Linked DNA regions of Sagittula sp. P11. The protein of the gene in region 1 interacts with the protein of each later gene in a pairwise test. Links are inferred from orthologs where the notes say so. Each region holds a gene or a part of one and is shown in the gene's direction. Other genes may lie near its edges. The genes, in order: CDO87_RS15585 and ileS.

Evidence for each region.
Region 2: the proteins of CDO87_RS15585 (region 1) and ileS interact in binary tests that used the Escherichia coli proteins (3 or more experiments, as listed by UniProt). The link is inferred for Sagittula sp. P11 from one-to-one orthologs.

The regions. Positions count from the first base shown.
Region 1 is NZ_CP021913.1:3,219,977-3,226,587, forward strand. The notes cover bases 1-2,812. They hold CDO87_RS15585 (HyaD/HybD family hydrogenase maturation endopeptidase), read left to right. Parts: upstream 1-1,008; coding sequence 1,009-1,617; downstream 1,618-2,812. Other genes in these bases: cybH (Ni/Fe-hydrogenase, b-type cytochrome subunit), read left to right, coding at 1-667; CDO87_RS15590 (HypC/HybG/HupF family hydrogenase formation chaperone), read left to right, coding at 1,621-1,941; CDO87_RS15595 (hydrogenase accessory protein), read left to right, coding at 1,953-2,336; CDO87_RS15600 (hydrogenase expression/formation protein), read left to right, coding at 2,350-2,812. Also shown: more of CDO87_RS15600, read left to right, coding at 2,813-3,180; [NiFe]-hydrogenase assembly chaperone HybE, read left to right, coding at 3,177-3,989; CDO87_RS15610 (hydrogenase expression/formation protein HupK), read left to right, coding at 3,994-4,890; hydrogenase maturation nickel metallochaperone HypA, read left to right, coding at 4,883-5,224; hydrogenase nickel incorporation protein HypB, read left to right, coding at 5,224-6,105; CDO87_RS15625 (sigma-54 dependent transcriptional regulator), read left to right, coding at 6,111-6,611.
Region 2 is NZ_CP021913.1:2,985,645-2,993,132, reverse strand. Bases 2,189-5,769 are described here. They hold ileS (isoleucine--tRNA ligase), read left to right. Parts: upstream 2,189-2,572; coding sequence 2,573-5,569; downstream 5,570-5,769. Other genes in these bases: CDO87_RS14445 (histidine phosphatase family protein), read left to right, coding at 5,725-5,769; CDO87_RS14455 (group III truncated hemoglobin), read right to left, coding at 2,189-2,244. In the rest of the region: CDO87_RS14470 (SDR family oxidoreductase), read left to right, coding at 1-653; CDO87_RS14465 (DUF2269 domain-containing protein), read left to right, coding at 653-1,129; CDO87_RS14460 (hypothetical protein), read right to left, coding at 1,217-1,588; more of CDO87_RS14455, read right to left, coding at 1,840-2,188; more of CDO87_RS14445, read left to right, coding at 5,770-6,216; CDO87_RS14440 (DUF3253 domain-containing protein), read left to right, coding at 6,203-6,442; CDO87_RS14435 (CHAT domain-containing protein), read left to right, coding at 6,521-7,488. UniProt on the Escherichia coli protein: Catalyzes the attachment of isoleucine to tRNA(Ile). As IleRS can inadvertently accommodate and process structurally similar amino acids such as valine, to avoid such errors it has two additional distinct tRNA(Ile)-dependent editing activities.

The DNA.
Region 1 (6,611 bases):
CTCCGTCTACGTCTACGAGGCGCCGGTGCGCCTGTGGCACTGGATCAACGCGGCCTGCATCTTCGTGCTGGTCTTCACCGGCTGGTTCATCGGCAACCCGTTCCCGTCGATGCAGATCGGCGAGGCGACGCACCAGTTCATCTTCGGCTACACCCGCTTCGCGCATTTCGCGGCCGGGCTTATCCTGACGGTGGGCTTCTTCGGGCGCATCTACTGGGCCATCGTCGGCAACCACCACGCCAAGCAGCTGTTCTACGTGCCTGTCTGGAACCGCCACTGGTGGAAGGAGCTGTGGTTCGAGGTCAAGTGGTACGCCTTCCTCGAAAGCGAGCCGAAGAAATACGTGGGCCACAACCCGCTGGCGCAGCTTGCCATGTTCATGTTCATGACGGTGGGCCTGTCCTTCATGATCCTGACGGGTCTCGCGCTTTACGGCGAGGGGCTGGGCGATCACAGCTTCATCTATGCCGCCACAAGCTGGGTGCTCACCCTGTTCGGAAACAGCCAGATCGTGCACTCGGTACATCACCTCGGCATGTGGTTCATCGTGATCTTCATGATCATCCACATCTACGTGGCGATCCGCGAGGACATCATGTCCCGGCAGTCCATCGTCTCGACGATGATCTCGGGGCACCGCACATTCAAGGACGACCGCGCCGACTGACACGGGGCGTCCGCGAAGGCACGGGAAGGCGGGTCGCAGGGCCCGCCTTTTCGCATTCCGGTCAGCGGCTTTCCGGCCGCCGCGTGCAAGATTCTCCGGAGATACATTTTTTGGATGGAATTTTGTCTTTCTGTTTTCAGCAATGTTGCAAGATAAGTTTCCAGATGTCGTGCGCCGATGTTCGCGGTCTGCCTGAAAAAACGCTTATCCGGTAAGGGTTTGTTCAATATGCACGAAAAACGGCCCCAACCGGCAAGTCCGTTGCCGTCCGCCGCCCATCCATGGAAAGGTCTGCCTGGTAACGAGGCTTCCGGCAAGGCGGCTCGACGGAGGAGGACAGCATGACAGGGAAAACCCTCATCATGGGCATCGGCAACGTGCTCTGGGCCGACGAAGGGTTCGGCGTGCGCTGCGTGGAGGCGCTGGCCGACGCGTGGTCCTTCCCGGCGGAGGTGACGCTGCTCGACGGGGGGACGCAGGGGCTGTACCTGCTGCCGTTCCTCGAAGAGGCCGACACCCTGATCGTCTTCGACGCGGTGGACTACGGGCTGGTCCCCGGCACGCTGAAGATCGTGGAGGGCGACGAGGTGCCCGCCTTCATGGGCGCCAAGAAGATGTCGCTGCACCAGACAGGTTTCCAGGACGTGATCGCGACGGCGCAGCTCATGGGGTACTGCCCCGAGACGCTGATCCTGATCGGCTGCCAGCCCGAGGAGCTTGAGGATTACGGCGGCGGCCTGCGGGCGGTGGTGGCGGCGCAGATCGCCCCGGCGCTGGAGATCGCGCTGGAGAAGCTGCGCGCCATGGGCATCGAGCCCGTGCCCGGCAAGGCCGACACACACCTCTTGGCCGACAAGTCGATCCTGCGCGACGCCTACGAGGAGGGCCGCCCCTCCGAGGAAGAGGCCTGCCGCATCGGCGACGCCCGCTTCCTGCCTGCGGGCGCCTGAGCCATGTGCGTCGGCGTCCCCATGGAGATCCTCTCGGTCGACGGCATCTCGGCCATGGCCTCGGGCGCAGAGGGGATCGAGGTGATCGACCTGTCCCTGACGCCGGACGCGACCGTGGGTTGCCACGTCCTGACTTTCCTCGGCGCCGCACGAGAGATCATCACTGCCGACGAGGCTGCGAAGATCGCCAGTGCGCTGGCAGGCCTGCGGTCGCTGATGAACGGCGGCGCGCTGGGCGACGCCTTTGCCGACCTCGAAGACACCGGGCCGCGCCTGCCGCCCCATCTGCAAGCCGCCCTTGCCGCCGGCAAGACCACCGCCTGAAGGAGACCGCCATGTCCCATCCGCTCATCACCCGCCTGACGACCGAATTCGGCTGGCCCCGTTTCGAAGACATGGGATCGCTGGAGGACTGGCGCGCCGGTCCCGGCGCGCACGTGCTGTTCGTGCCGGGCGATCCTGTGCGCAACCTCGAAACCGCCGACGTCGCGGTGATCCTGCCCGAGCTGCGGCAGGCGTTCCAGGGCCGCTTCGACTGCGCGGTCTGCGGCGACGGGATCGAGGAGCAGGTCCGCAATGAGACCAAGGTCTTCAAGACCCCCAGCCTGATCTTCTGGCGCGCGGGCGAGATGATCGGCGCCGTGCCGAAGGTGCGCGACTGGGACGACTACATGGCCCGCGTCGCGCATATCCTGAGCCTTCCGGTCGCCGCCGAATAAGGGAGAGAGACAGATGTCGAATTTCGTACTGCCCCCGGTGGGTTTCGGCCCCGGATCGCAGCCTCTGGGCGACGAGGACGCGCAGCTGGAATACATGCCGATGCCGCAGGACATGCGCACCTACGCGCCGCATGTGCCGGATGTGGCGGGCGACGCGGATCAGGCCATGGCCCTCCTGGCGGAGGTCGGAGAGGCCTGCGCGCAGGTGGCCCGCGACGGCGGCTCGAAGACCTTCGACCTGACCGGGCTCGACGCCGCCAACCTCGCCCTGATCAAGGAGACGCTGGGCGAGGGCGAAGTGGCGGTGAAGGTCTGGGGCCTGCCCGCGCTCGCCGCGCAGGAGTCGGTGTTTGCCGGGGTCTGGCGCGTCACCGGAGAGGGCGTCGACCGCATCGAGGTCGCACAGGTGCCGCAGGCCGCCCGGGCGCGCGCCTTCATCCCGCGCAAGCCCGCCGCCGGTGCGCAGGCGCCGAAGGGCATGGGTGTGGTTAATGCCCCGGCGCTGGCGGTGGAGCTGGAAGAGCGTTCCGCCCATTACGCCGCCGCGCGGGAGCTGCATGTCGTCAACCTGACGCTGCTACCGCACACCGAACCGGACCTGCTGTGGCTCGACACCGCGCTGGGGCAGGGCTCTGCCACGCTGCTCTCGCGCGGCTACGGCAACTGCCGCGTCACGGCGACGGCGCTGCCGCATGTCTGGCGGGTACAGTTCTTCAACTCGATGGACACGCTGATCCTCGACACCTTCGAGGTGACGGACATGCCGGAGGTGGTGCTGGCCGCCAGCGAGGACCTGAGCGACAGCGCGGAGCGCATCGCCGAAGTGCTGGAGGCGATCCGATGAACACGCAGACCGGGTTCGAAGGTTCCTACCTCGGCGCGGCGGACAAGATCAGCGCGCAGGCGATCATGGAGTGCAAGATCTGCTGGACGCCCTACGATCCGGCAGAGGGCGACGACACGCGGCAGGTGGAACCGGGCACGCCCTTCCTTGCCCTGCCGGACGACTGGTCCTGCCCCAACTGCTCGGCGCCGAAGGAACAGTTCCTCGTGCAGTCCGATCCGGGGTCGGTTGCGGCGCAGCAGGCGGCGGCGCTGGCCCCGCGCATCGCCGCGCTGGAGGCCGATTTCCGCGAGATCTGGCATTCGAAGATGCGCGACGTGCCGATGGTCAACGCCGCGCTGCGAGTGGAGGCCGTGGGCTTCACCCTCTACGAAGGCCGCCCGCTGGGCGTGCTGATCTCGCCGTGGTTCATGAACCTCGTGATGCTGGCCGCCGAGGGCGAGGACTGGTCCGGGCTGAAGGCAGGCGAGAAGGAGGTGATCGCTTTCCCCTCCGGCGAGTACGAGTTCCTGCACAACGTCCGGGAGCAGGCGGGCGGCTACAAGGCCTGTTCGCTGTTCTCGCCGATGGGCGATTTCCGCAGTCACAAGGACGCCGCCGACGTGGCGCGCGCCGTGATGGTCGCGCTCTTCCAGGAGGAGCACCGGGCAGAGACCGACCGCTCTGCCGACATCCGTGCCGCGCGCGAGGCGGAGCTGGCGGCGGCAGAGGCGGCCGCAGAAGAGGAAGGCGGGGCGCCCGCGCTCAATCCCGCGCCGACGCGGCGCGCGGTCATCACCGGCGGCATGGCCTCCGGCGAGGAGGAATAACGCGATGCTGGCGCTCGTCGGACAGCCGGGCTTGGCATGGCGGACGGGACCGGCGCTGCCGGTGGCGCGCCTTGTCATCGGCCGTCCGGCAGAGGAGGCGGCGGCGGTCCTGCCGCGCATCTACAACCTGTGCCGCGGCGCGCAGGAGACCGCCGCACGGCTGGCCTTCGGTCTGCGGCTGGAGGACGGCACCGACGACCGCCTGCATGCGGAGATCCTGCGCGATCACGTCCTGATGCTGTGCATCCGCCTGCCGCGCCATTTCGGCAGCTCGGCGATGGTCCTGCCGCAGGGCTGGCAGGCGGACCCTTCGCTGCTGCGCGCGCCGCTGTTCGGGACGGTCGAACGGCTGCCCCGGCATCTGTCGGAACTGGATAGCGCCTTGGCTGCGGGGGCGGGCGTCATGCTTCTGCTGAGGCGGGTGCGCGACAGCTTTGCTCCGTTCGAGGCGGCAACGGGTGTCCTGCCGGTGCCGGAAGGGTCCGAGGTCTTCGACCGCACGGCGCAGGAGAATTCTGTCGCGGGACGCTGGGCCCTGCATCCACTGATGCGCGAGGTCGAGCGGGACTTCGGACGCGGGCCCTTCTGGCGGCTCATGGGCCGGGTCGTGGAACTTGACGCCCTGCTGGCCGGCGTGCGCCTGCCGTTCCGCGTGACCCCGGACGGAGAGGCTTTTGTCCCCGCCGCCCGCGGCTGCTACGGTGTCTCGGCACGGACAGAGGCAGGCCGTGTGACCGCCTTCGAACGGGTGACGCCGACCGATCACCTGCTGGCGGAGGGCGGTGTGCTGGACCGGAGCCTCGCGGCGCTGCCGGGGCGCAAGCGGGGGCTGGCGCCGCTGCTTCTGGATATCCTGGACCCCTGCGTGCCGGTCCGGCTGGAGGAGAAGACCGATGCATGAACTCTCGCTTTGCGAAGGCATCCGGACGGTGCTGGAAGACACCGCGCGCCAGCACGGCGTCGACCGCATCGCGCGGGTGCGGCTGGAGGTCGGGCGCTTTGCCGGGGTCGAGAAGGAGGCGCTGTTCTTCGCATTCGACGTGGTGATGCGCGGCTCTGCGGCCGAGGGGGCTGTGCTGGAAGTGATCGACCTGCCGGGGCAGGCGATGTGCTACGACTGCATGAAGGTCGTGGAGATCGCCCACCGGCTGGACCCCTGCCCGGACTGCGGCGGGGGCAAGCTGATGCCGCAGGGCGGCGACGAAATGCGTATCAAGGATTTGGAGGCTGCGTGATGTGTACGGTTTGCGGATGCGGAGACGGAGAGGTGAAGGTGCACGGCCATGACCACGATCATGACCACGGGCATCATCATCACCATGGGCATGACCAAGAGCACGGCCATGACCACGAGCACGGCCATGACCATCACCACGGGGACACCCACGACCACGTCCACTTCGGCCACGGTCCGGCGGGCGTCGAGGTGCCGGGCATGTCGCAGTCTCGGCTGATCGAGATCGAGACCTCGATCCTCGCCAAGAACGACCGCTATGCGGGGGCCAACCGCAGGGCGCTTGCCGCGAAGGGTATCCTCGCGTTGAACTTCGTCTCTTCCCCCGGTTCGGGCAAGACGACGCTCCTGTGCCGGACCATCGAGGCGCTGGGGGACCAGCCGCTTGCCGTGATCGAGGGCGACCAGCAGACGCAGAACGACGCCGACCGTATCCGTGCGACCGGCGCGCGGGCGGTGCAGGTGAACACCGGCAAGGGCTGCCACCTCGACGGGCACATGGTGGGCCACGCGCTGGAGCATCTCGACCTCGCGCCCGGCGCGATGCTGTTCATCGAGAACGTCGGCAACCTGGTCTGTCCGGCGGGCTTCGACCTTGGCGAGGACTGCAAGGTGGCGATCCTGTCGGTCACCGAAGGCGAGGACAAGCCGCTGAAATACCCAGACATGTTCCAGGCGGCGCGGCTGGCGATCCTGAACAAGACCGACCTCGCCCCGCATTGCGACGTGGACATGGACCTCTACGAGGCGAACCTGCGCCGGGTGAACCCGGAGATCGAGATCATCGCCCTCTCGGCCCGCACGGGCGAGGGCATGGACCTCTGGACCGGCTGGCTGAAGGCGCGCCTCGCGGCGAAACGGGCGCCGGCCGCCGCGGAGTGAACGCCATGGCCGACGCATCCACCCTGACCCTGCCCACGATCCTGCTGGTCGACGACGAGGAGCACGCGCTCAACGCCATGCGGATGGCGCTGGAGGACGACTTCGACTGCCTTTGCGCGCTGAACGCCGACGAGGCCGAGGCGCTGATGGAGGACAACTTCGTCCAGGTGGTGATCTGCGACCAGCGGATGCCGGGCAGGTCCGGGGTGGATTTCCTGTCGGCCGTGCGCGACCGCTGGCCCGAGACGGTGCGCATCATCATCACCGGCTACGCCGAGACGCAGGACATGATCGCGGCGATCAACGACGCGGGCATCTACCAGCTCATCACCAAGCCGTGGCATCCCGACCAGCTCATCATGATGGCGAAGAATGCCGCCGACCTCTTCCGCCTGAACCGCGACCACGAACGCATGTCGCTGGAGATGCGGTTCCTCACCCGCTCGGTCGAGCACAAGCTGGCGGAGAAGCGCCGCGCGCTGCGCGAGGGGCTGGGGTTCGAGAAG
Region 2 (7,488 bases), 230 kb from region 1 along the record:
GCCTGGCAGAGGTCATCGCAGCGCATCGCCACGCCCTCGGCTTCGCGCAGGCGCGCGCCACACTCACCCTGCCCCACGGGACGCTCAAACCCACCGCCCGCATCGCCGACGCGCTTGCACATGCAGGCTGGCGCAGCCCGCTCCGGTCGACCGCCATCGACGTGCTGGCCGACGGGGTGACCGGCGACCCGCGCCCGTGGCAGGGGCAAACCGGCCAGACCCTTGCGCCCCTGCAGGACACGCTGACGAAGGCCCGCCTCGGCCCCGAACACCGGCTGCAGGCCCGTGCCGCGCTCCTGATGCCGCCGGCCGTGGCCACGCTGTCGCTCTTCTGGCTGCTGTCCGGGCTGATCGGGCTCTGGCAGATCGGCCCCGCCGCCGAACACCTGACGCGCATCGGCTGGCCCCAGAGCCTCGCATCAACCTCCGTCGCCTTCTGGGCCGTGGTGGACGTGGCGCTTGGCCTCGCGGTCCTCTATCGCCCCATCGCTGCCCGCGTATGCCTTGCCATGATCGGCGTGTCGCTCGTCTACCTCTCCTCCGCCACCCTCTTCACCCCCGGCATGTGGGCCGATCCGCTGGGGCCGCTGGTCAAGGTGCTGCCCGCCATGATGCTCGCCGCCGTCACGCCCGCGCTGCTGGAGACGCGCTGATGGCCTACGCCGAGATCCTGCGCTGGATGCATGTCGTCGGCGCCACCGTGCTTCTCGGCACCGGCGCGGGCATCGCCTTCTTCATGCTGATGGCGCATCTGTCGCGGGACGCGCGGGCCATCGCCCATGTCGCCGGGACCGTGGTGCTGGCCGACACCCTCTTCACGCTGACCGCGGTGGTCGCCCAGCCGGTCACCGGCGTCCTGCTGGCACGGGAAATCGGCTGGAGCCTGACGGAGGGCTGGCTCCTCCTCTCCATCGCGCTTTACGTGCTGACGGGCGTGTTCTGGCTGCCGGTGGTCTGGATACAGATCAGGCTGCGCGACCTCGCGCGCGTGGCCGTGTCCGAGGGCACACCGCTGCCTGACCGCTACTTCCGGCTGTTCCGCATCTGGTTCGCCTGCGGTTTCCCGGCGTTCTTCGCGGTGGCGGCGATCCTGTGGCTGATGCTCACCCGCCCGGCCCTGACGTTCTGACCTGACGTTTCGAACCGCCCCTGTCGCACATGAAAAAGGCCGGGACCCATCGCAGGGTCCCGGCCTCTCCGCACCTCAGTCGGGGGATTACTGAAGCGGAGTGGTGGTGGCGCCACCGTCCGAAGCCTCGGGCGCGGCGGGAGCAACCGGCGCGGCTTCGCTGGACGGATCGGCGGTCATCTCGGAAGCCGCCGGGGCATCTGCCGCCGGAGCGCCCGAGTCGGGATCGACCGGAACCGCCGTTTCCTGTGCCGCCGGATCCACCGGGGTGGTGGTCGCGGACGGCCCGAGGAACACGGTCAGTGCCACGGCGATCACCAAGACGACACCGGCCACCAGCCCGGCGATGGACCAGACGCCCTTGCGGCGGGTCTGGACCAGCGCGGGATCGTCCCGGCCATAGGTCTCGGTGCGGTCACGGTGCATTTTCAGATACGGGTCTTCGGCCTCATACGTCATGGCCCATCTCCTCTTGGGTTGGTCCCGGGTTTGCGTACCGGGCACGACAATAGGATGGGGGTATTTGGCCGTGTCTCAATGCCCCCTCCCGGGCATCGGCCTGCGCCTGCCAAAACCGCATGCCGGGCCAAGCCGGTTCCCGCCGAAACGGCGCGCACCAAACCGGCGCGCAGCGCGGCAGGCGGATTTCTTCCGCGTTTCCGGGGGATTGGCCAGCTTCCGCCGACCTCAGGCGTGCGGCGGGAACCGACCTAGCGGAGAATCGGCACGCCGCCGGGGCCGCGCATCTTCTCGACCACGCCGGCCCGCAGGCTGCCGCCGATCCGATGCGCCAGCGCCGACCACGCCATCGCCTGCTCCGGCGTCAGTTCCGCCTGCAGCACCTGATCGAAAAGCGCGAGCCACGTCTCGAACATGCCGGGCCGGACATTGCCCGCCTCTTGGTGCACCCGCACCGGGTTGCCGTCGTAGCGCCGCTCGCCAAGGATCGCGTTGGCCCAGAAGTCGGCCACCCGCGCCTCGTGCGACGGCCAGTCCTCCACATGCACGGCAAAGACCGGCCCCAGCCCCGGATGCACGCGGACGCGCGCGTAGAAGGCCGCCACGACGCGCTCGATATCCGCGCGCGTCACCGGGAATTTCGCCTGTACCGCCATGTCCGCAACCCCTCTGCCGGACGCCTCGATCTTGCGGGCGCAGCATAGACCCGGGCAGGACAGAAGGTCACTGCGGCACAGGGTCATGACCGCACGGGCACGGGGGCCGGAACGGCCCAGCCGCGGGGGCAGGACAACGCGGGCGCGGGCGGCACGACAGCGCTGGACCCCTCCGGCGCCGCGTCCTATAAGGCGCGCATGATGACCTGTGCTTTCATCATTCGAATTAGCTGCCCGGCGCTCTGAAGAGAGACGCCGGGACAAGGCGCATGGGCTGACCGCGCCGCCGCACCCCCGATACCCGCATTCCGACCCGAAGGACGCCCCCATGTGCGCCGACACCCCCGACACGATCGACTACAAAGACACGCTCGCGCTGCCGAAGACCGATTTCCCGATGCGCGCGGGCCTGCCCAAGCGTGAACCCGACTGGCTGGCCCGCTGGGCCGAGATGGACGTCTACGGCAAGCTCCGGGCCAAGGCCGCCGCGGACGAGAGCCGCGAAAGTTTTACGCTGCACGACGGCCCGCCCTACGCCAACGGCCACCTGCACATCGGCCACGCGCTGAACAAGGTGCTGAAGGACTTCATCGTCCGCAGCCAGCAGATGATGGGCCGCGACGCGCGCTACATCCCCGGCTGGGACTGCCACGGCCTGCCCATCGAGTGGAAGATCGAGGAACAGTACCGCGCCAAGGGCAAGGACAAGGACGCCATCAACGTCGTCGACTTCCGCCAGGAATGCCGCCGCTTCGCCGAGGGCTGGATCGACATCCAGCGCGAAGAGTTCAAGCGGCTCGGCGTGACCGGCAACTGGGCCGATCCCTACCTGACCATGGACTTCCACGCCGAACGCGTGATCGCCGAGGAATTCCAGAAGTTCCTGATGAACGGCCTCGTTTACCAGGGTTCCAAGCCGGTGATGTGGTCGCCGGTCGAAAAGACCGCGCTGGCCGAGGCGGAGGTGGAATACCACGACCGCCAGACCGACGCGATCTGGGTCGCCTTCCGTGTCGCGGGGATCTCCGGCTCCGACGCGCTGACCGACCTGCTGCTCGACCAGGTCGGAGAGGAGAAGTACTCCGAGGAAGTGCAGGCGCTTTCGGCCGACTGCGCCAACGCCTACGTCATCATCTGGACGACGACGCCCTGGACGATCCCGCAGAACCGCGCGATCTGCTACAACCCTTCGATCAGCTACGGCATCTACGAGGTGCTCGACACGCCCGAGGAATGCTGGGCCGTGAAGGGCGAGAAATACGTCATGGCCGACGACCTGGCCGAGGCGACCTTCGCCCGCGCCCGGCTGGAGCCGCACCAGTTCACCCGCCTGCGCGATGCTCCGCCGGAGCTGCTCGACTGCTTCACCTGCGCCCACCCGTTCGAGGGCGTGCCGCAGGGCGGCGGCGAATGGAACTACCCGGTGCCGGTTCTGCGCGGCGAACACGTCACGGCGGACGCCGGGACCGGCTTCGTGCACACCGCGCCCTCGCACGGCGACGACGACTACGCCATCGGCCGCGCCCACGGGCTGGAGATGACCTACAACATCCTCGACGACTCCTCCTTCCGCGAGGACCTGCCGTTCTTCGGCGGGCTGCGGATCTACGACGAGAAGGGCAAGCCCGGGAAGGCCAACAAGGCCGTCATCGACAAGCTGATCGAGGTGCACCACCTGCTGGCCCGCCAGCGGCTGACGATCTCGGACGCGCACTCCTGGCGCTCCAAGGCGCCGGTGATCCGTCTCAACCGTCCGCAGTGGTTCGCCGCCATCGACAAGCCGGTGGGCGACGGCAACGACGCCTACGGCACCACGATCCGCACCCGCGCGCTGACCTCCATCGACGAGCTGGTGCAGTGGACGCCGCAGACCGGGCGCAACCGCCTGCACTCGATGATCGAGGCGCGGCCTGACTGGGTGCTTTCGCGCCAGCGCGCCTGGGGCGTGCCGCTGACCTGCTTCGTGCGCAAGGACACCCGGCCCGACGATCCGGACTTCCTGCTGCGTGACGAGAAGGTCAACGCCCGCATCCTCGAAGCCTTCGAGGCCGAAGGCGCGGATGCCTGGTACAAGCCCGGCGCCAAGGAGCGGTTCCTCGGCAACGACCACAATGCCGCCGAGTACGAGCAGGTCTTCGACGTGCTCGACGTGTGGTTCGACAGCGGCTCGACCCACGCCTTCGTGCTGCGCGACCGCGAGGACGGATCGAAGGACGGCCTCGCCGACCTCTACCTCGAAGGCACCGACCAGCACCGCGGCTGGTTCCATTCGTCGATGCTGCAGGCCTGCGGCACGCGCGGACGGGCGCCCTACCGCGGCGTGCTGACCCACGGCTTCACGCTGGACGAGAAGGGCAACAAGATGTCCAAGTCGCTCGGCAACACCGTGGCGCCTGAGGACGTGACCAAGCAGTACGGCGCCGACATCCTGCGGCTCTGGGTGGCGCAGTCGGACTACACCGCAGACCTGCGCATCGGGCCCGAGATCCTCAAGAACGTGGCCGACAGCTACCGCCGACTGCGCAACACCATGCGCTACCTGCTGGGCGCGGTCAGCCACTTCACCGAGGACCAGCGCGTCGACGCGAAGGACATGCCGGAGCTGGAACAGTACATCCTGCACCGCCTCGCGGAGCTGGATAAGACCGTGCGCGAAGGCTACGCGAAGTACGACTTCCAAGGCGTCTTCCAGCAGGTCTTCAACTTCTGCACCATCGAGCTGTCGGCCTTCTACTTCGACATCCGCAAGGACGCGCTTTATTGCGACGGCGACACCGCCCGCCGCCGTGCCGCGCGCACCGTGATGGACATCCTCTTCCACCGCCTGACGACCTGGCTCGCCCCGATCCTCGTCTTCACGATGGAGGAAGTCTGGCTGGAACGCTTCCCTGGCGACGACAGCTCCATCCACCTGCAGGACATGCCGGAGACGCCCGCCGACTGGCGCGACGCCACGCTGGCGTCGAAATGGCAGATGGTGCGCCGCGCCCGCCGCGCGGTGACGGCGGCGCTGGAAATCCAGCGCACCGACAAGGTGATCGGCGCCTCGCTCGAGGCCGCGCCGGTGGTGCACGTCTCCGACGTCGCGATGCTAGAGGCGCTGAAGACCACCGCCTTCGAGGACATCTGCATCACCTCCGCCATCACCCTGACGGACGCCCCGGCACCCGACGACGCCTTCCGCGTGACCGACGTGCCGGAGATCGCCGTGGTCTTCGCCAAGGCGGAGGGCGAGAAGTGCCAGCGCTGCTGGAAGATCCTGCCGGACGTGGGCACCCACAGCCACCCCGCCACCTGCGCCCGCTGCGACGAGGCGCTGTCCTGAACACCCGAACGCCCCGGCCCACGCGCCGGGGCGTTCTTCTTTCAGCGCCACCGCCAGCCGCCTGACCGGCCCGTCACAGGCGCCCCGCGCCCACAAACCTTGCCCTAACGTCACCCTTTTGCCAGTATCATCCGGAGACTTTCTCCGGAGGCCAGATGTTCCGCCGCACCTTCCTGCTGTCGCTGCCCGCACTCGCCGCCTGCACCGTTGCGCCGCAGGGCCTGTCCCTCGCGCCGAACTCCACGCTGATCCTGACCCGCCACGCCGACCGGCAGGACAAGCTCGACCTGCTGAGCGCCAAGGGCCGGGACCGGGCCCGCGCGCTGGTCGCGGCGACCAAGGACCTGCGTGTCACCCGCATCCACGCACCCGGCATCGACCGCAACCTCGAAACCGCAGCACCGCTCGCCCGGGCGCTGGACCTGCCGGTCGAACGCATCCCGCAGGAACAGCCCACCGCCGCGCTGGTGCAAAGCGCTCAGGGCCGGTCCGTCATCTGGATCGGCAACAAGGGCAACCTGACCCGCATCTGGGAAGACCTCCGCCTCTCCGGTCCCGCGCCGCTGGGCTACGGCGACCTCGCCATCCTCCGCGCCGACGCCAACGGGACCGTCACCATCGAACGCCGCCGCTATGGACCCGCCTGACGACGCCATAGCCCACGCGCTCCTCCGCCTCGCCCGGGACCGCGCCCCGCGCAGCTTCTGCCCGTCGGAGGCGGCCCGCGCCCTCTCCGGCGACTGGCGCCCGCTGATGCCGCGCGTCCGCGCCCTGGCCGCCACCCTGCCACTCATCGCCACGCAGAAGGGCACCCCGGTCGATCCCGTGACCGCCCGCGGGCCGATCCGGCTTACCCTCAAAGCGGATCGTTGACGTGAACACTCGCCCTATGGTCTAGTAACCCCATTCAGTCCCGCATTTCGCGCCCCTTCCTTTGTTCAGGATATTGCCATGGCCAGCCTCACCGATCCGCAGATGTCGGCGGAAGACATGGATGCCATGCTGGCCTCGGGCATGGCAGAGAACGAACTCCGCGCCGAATTCGGCGACGCCCTCTACGAGGAACTGCACGACCTCGCCCGCATGGCGCAGGAGGCCAAGGCCCGGCGCAGCGCCGCCGCCGGTCACGTCTTCATCCTGCCCGGCATCATGGGCTCCAGGCTCTCGGTCATCGACGGCGGCCGCAGCGACGAAATCTGGCTGTCCGTCCTGAACCTCTTCAGGGGACGCGTCACCGAACTGGCCTATCCCTCCGACACCTTCCGCGTCACCGCTTCCGGCGTGTTCCTCTTCGCCTACCAGCGGATGCGGCTGCGGCTGATCATCAAGGGGCACGACGTGCAGTTCCTGCCCTTCGACTGGCGCGAGGACGTGGCCACCACCGCCGACCACCTCTGGCCCGCCATCGAAGCGGTGGAAAAGCCGGTCTCGCTGGTCTGCCATTCCATGGGCGGGCTGGTGGCGCGGGCGCTGGCCGCGCGCGACGCCGACCGCCGCCTGATCCGCAAGGTGATCACACTGGGCACGCCGAACCTCGGGTCCTATTCCCCGGTCATGACCCTGCGCGGCCTCAACGACAATATCCACCTCCTCGCCCGGCTCGACAGCACCGGCATCGGTCCGAAGGCGCTGGTCGAGACCCTCGTCAACCGCTTCCCCGGCCTCCTGCAGATGATGCCCTCCCCCGACGCGCGGCGCGACGAGCAATGGTTCGACGCGGGTTTCTGGCCGAAGAAGGACAGCCTGATCCCCGACGCCGCGATCCTCGCCGCCGCGGGCAAGGCACAGGCCGACCTTCCCCCGCCGGACGACCGCTTCACCCAGATCGTGGGCCTGGGACGGCGCACAGTCCACGACGTGCGCATCGACAAGGGCCAGCTCTTCTACAACCACAACGACGACGGCGACGGCACCGTGCC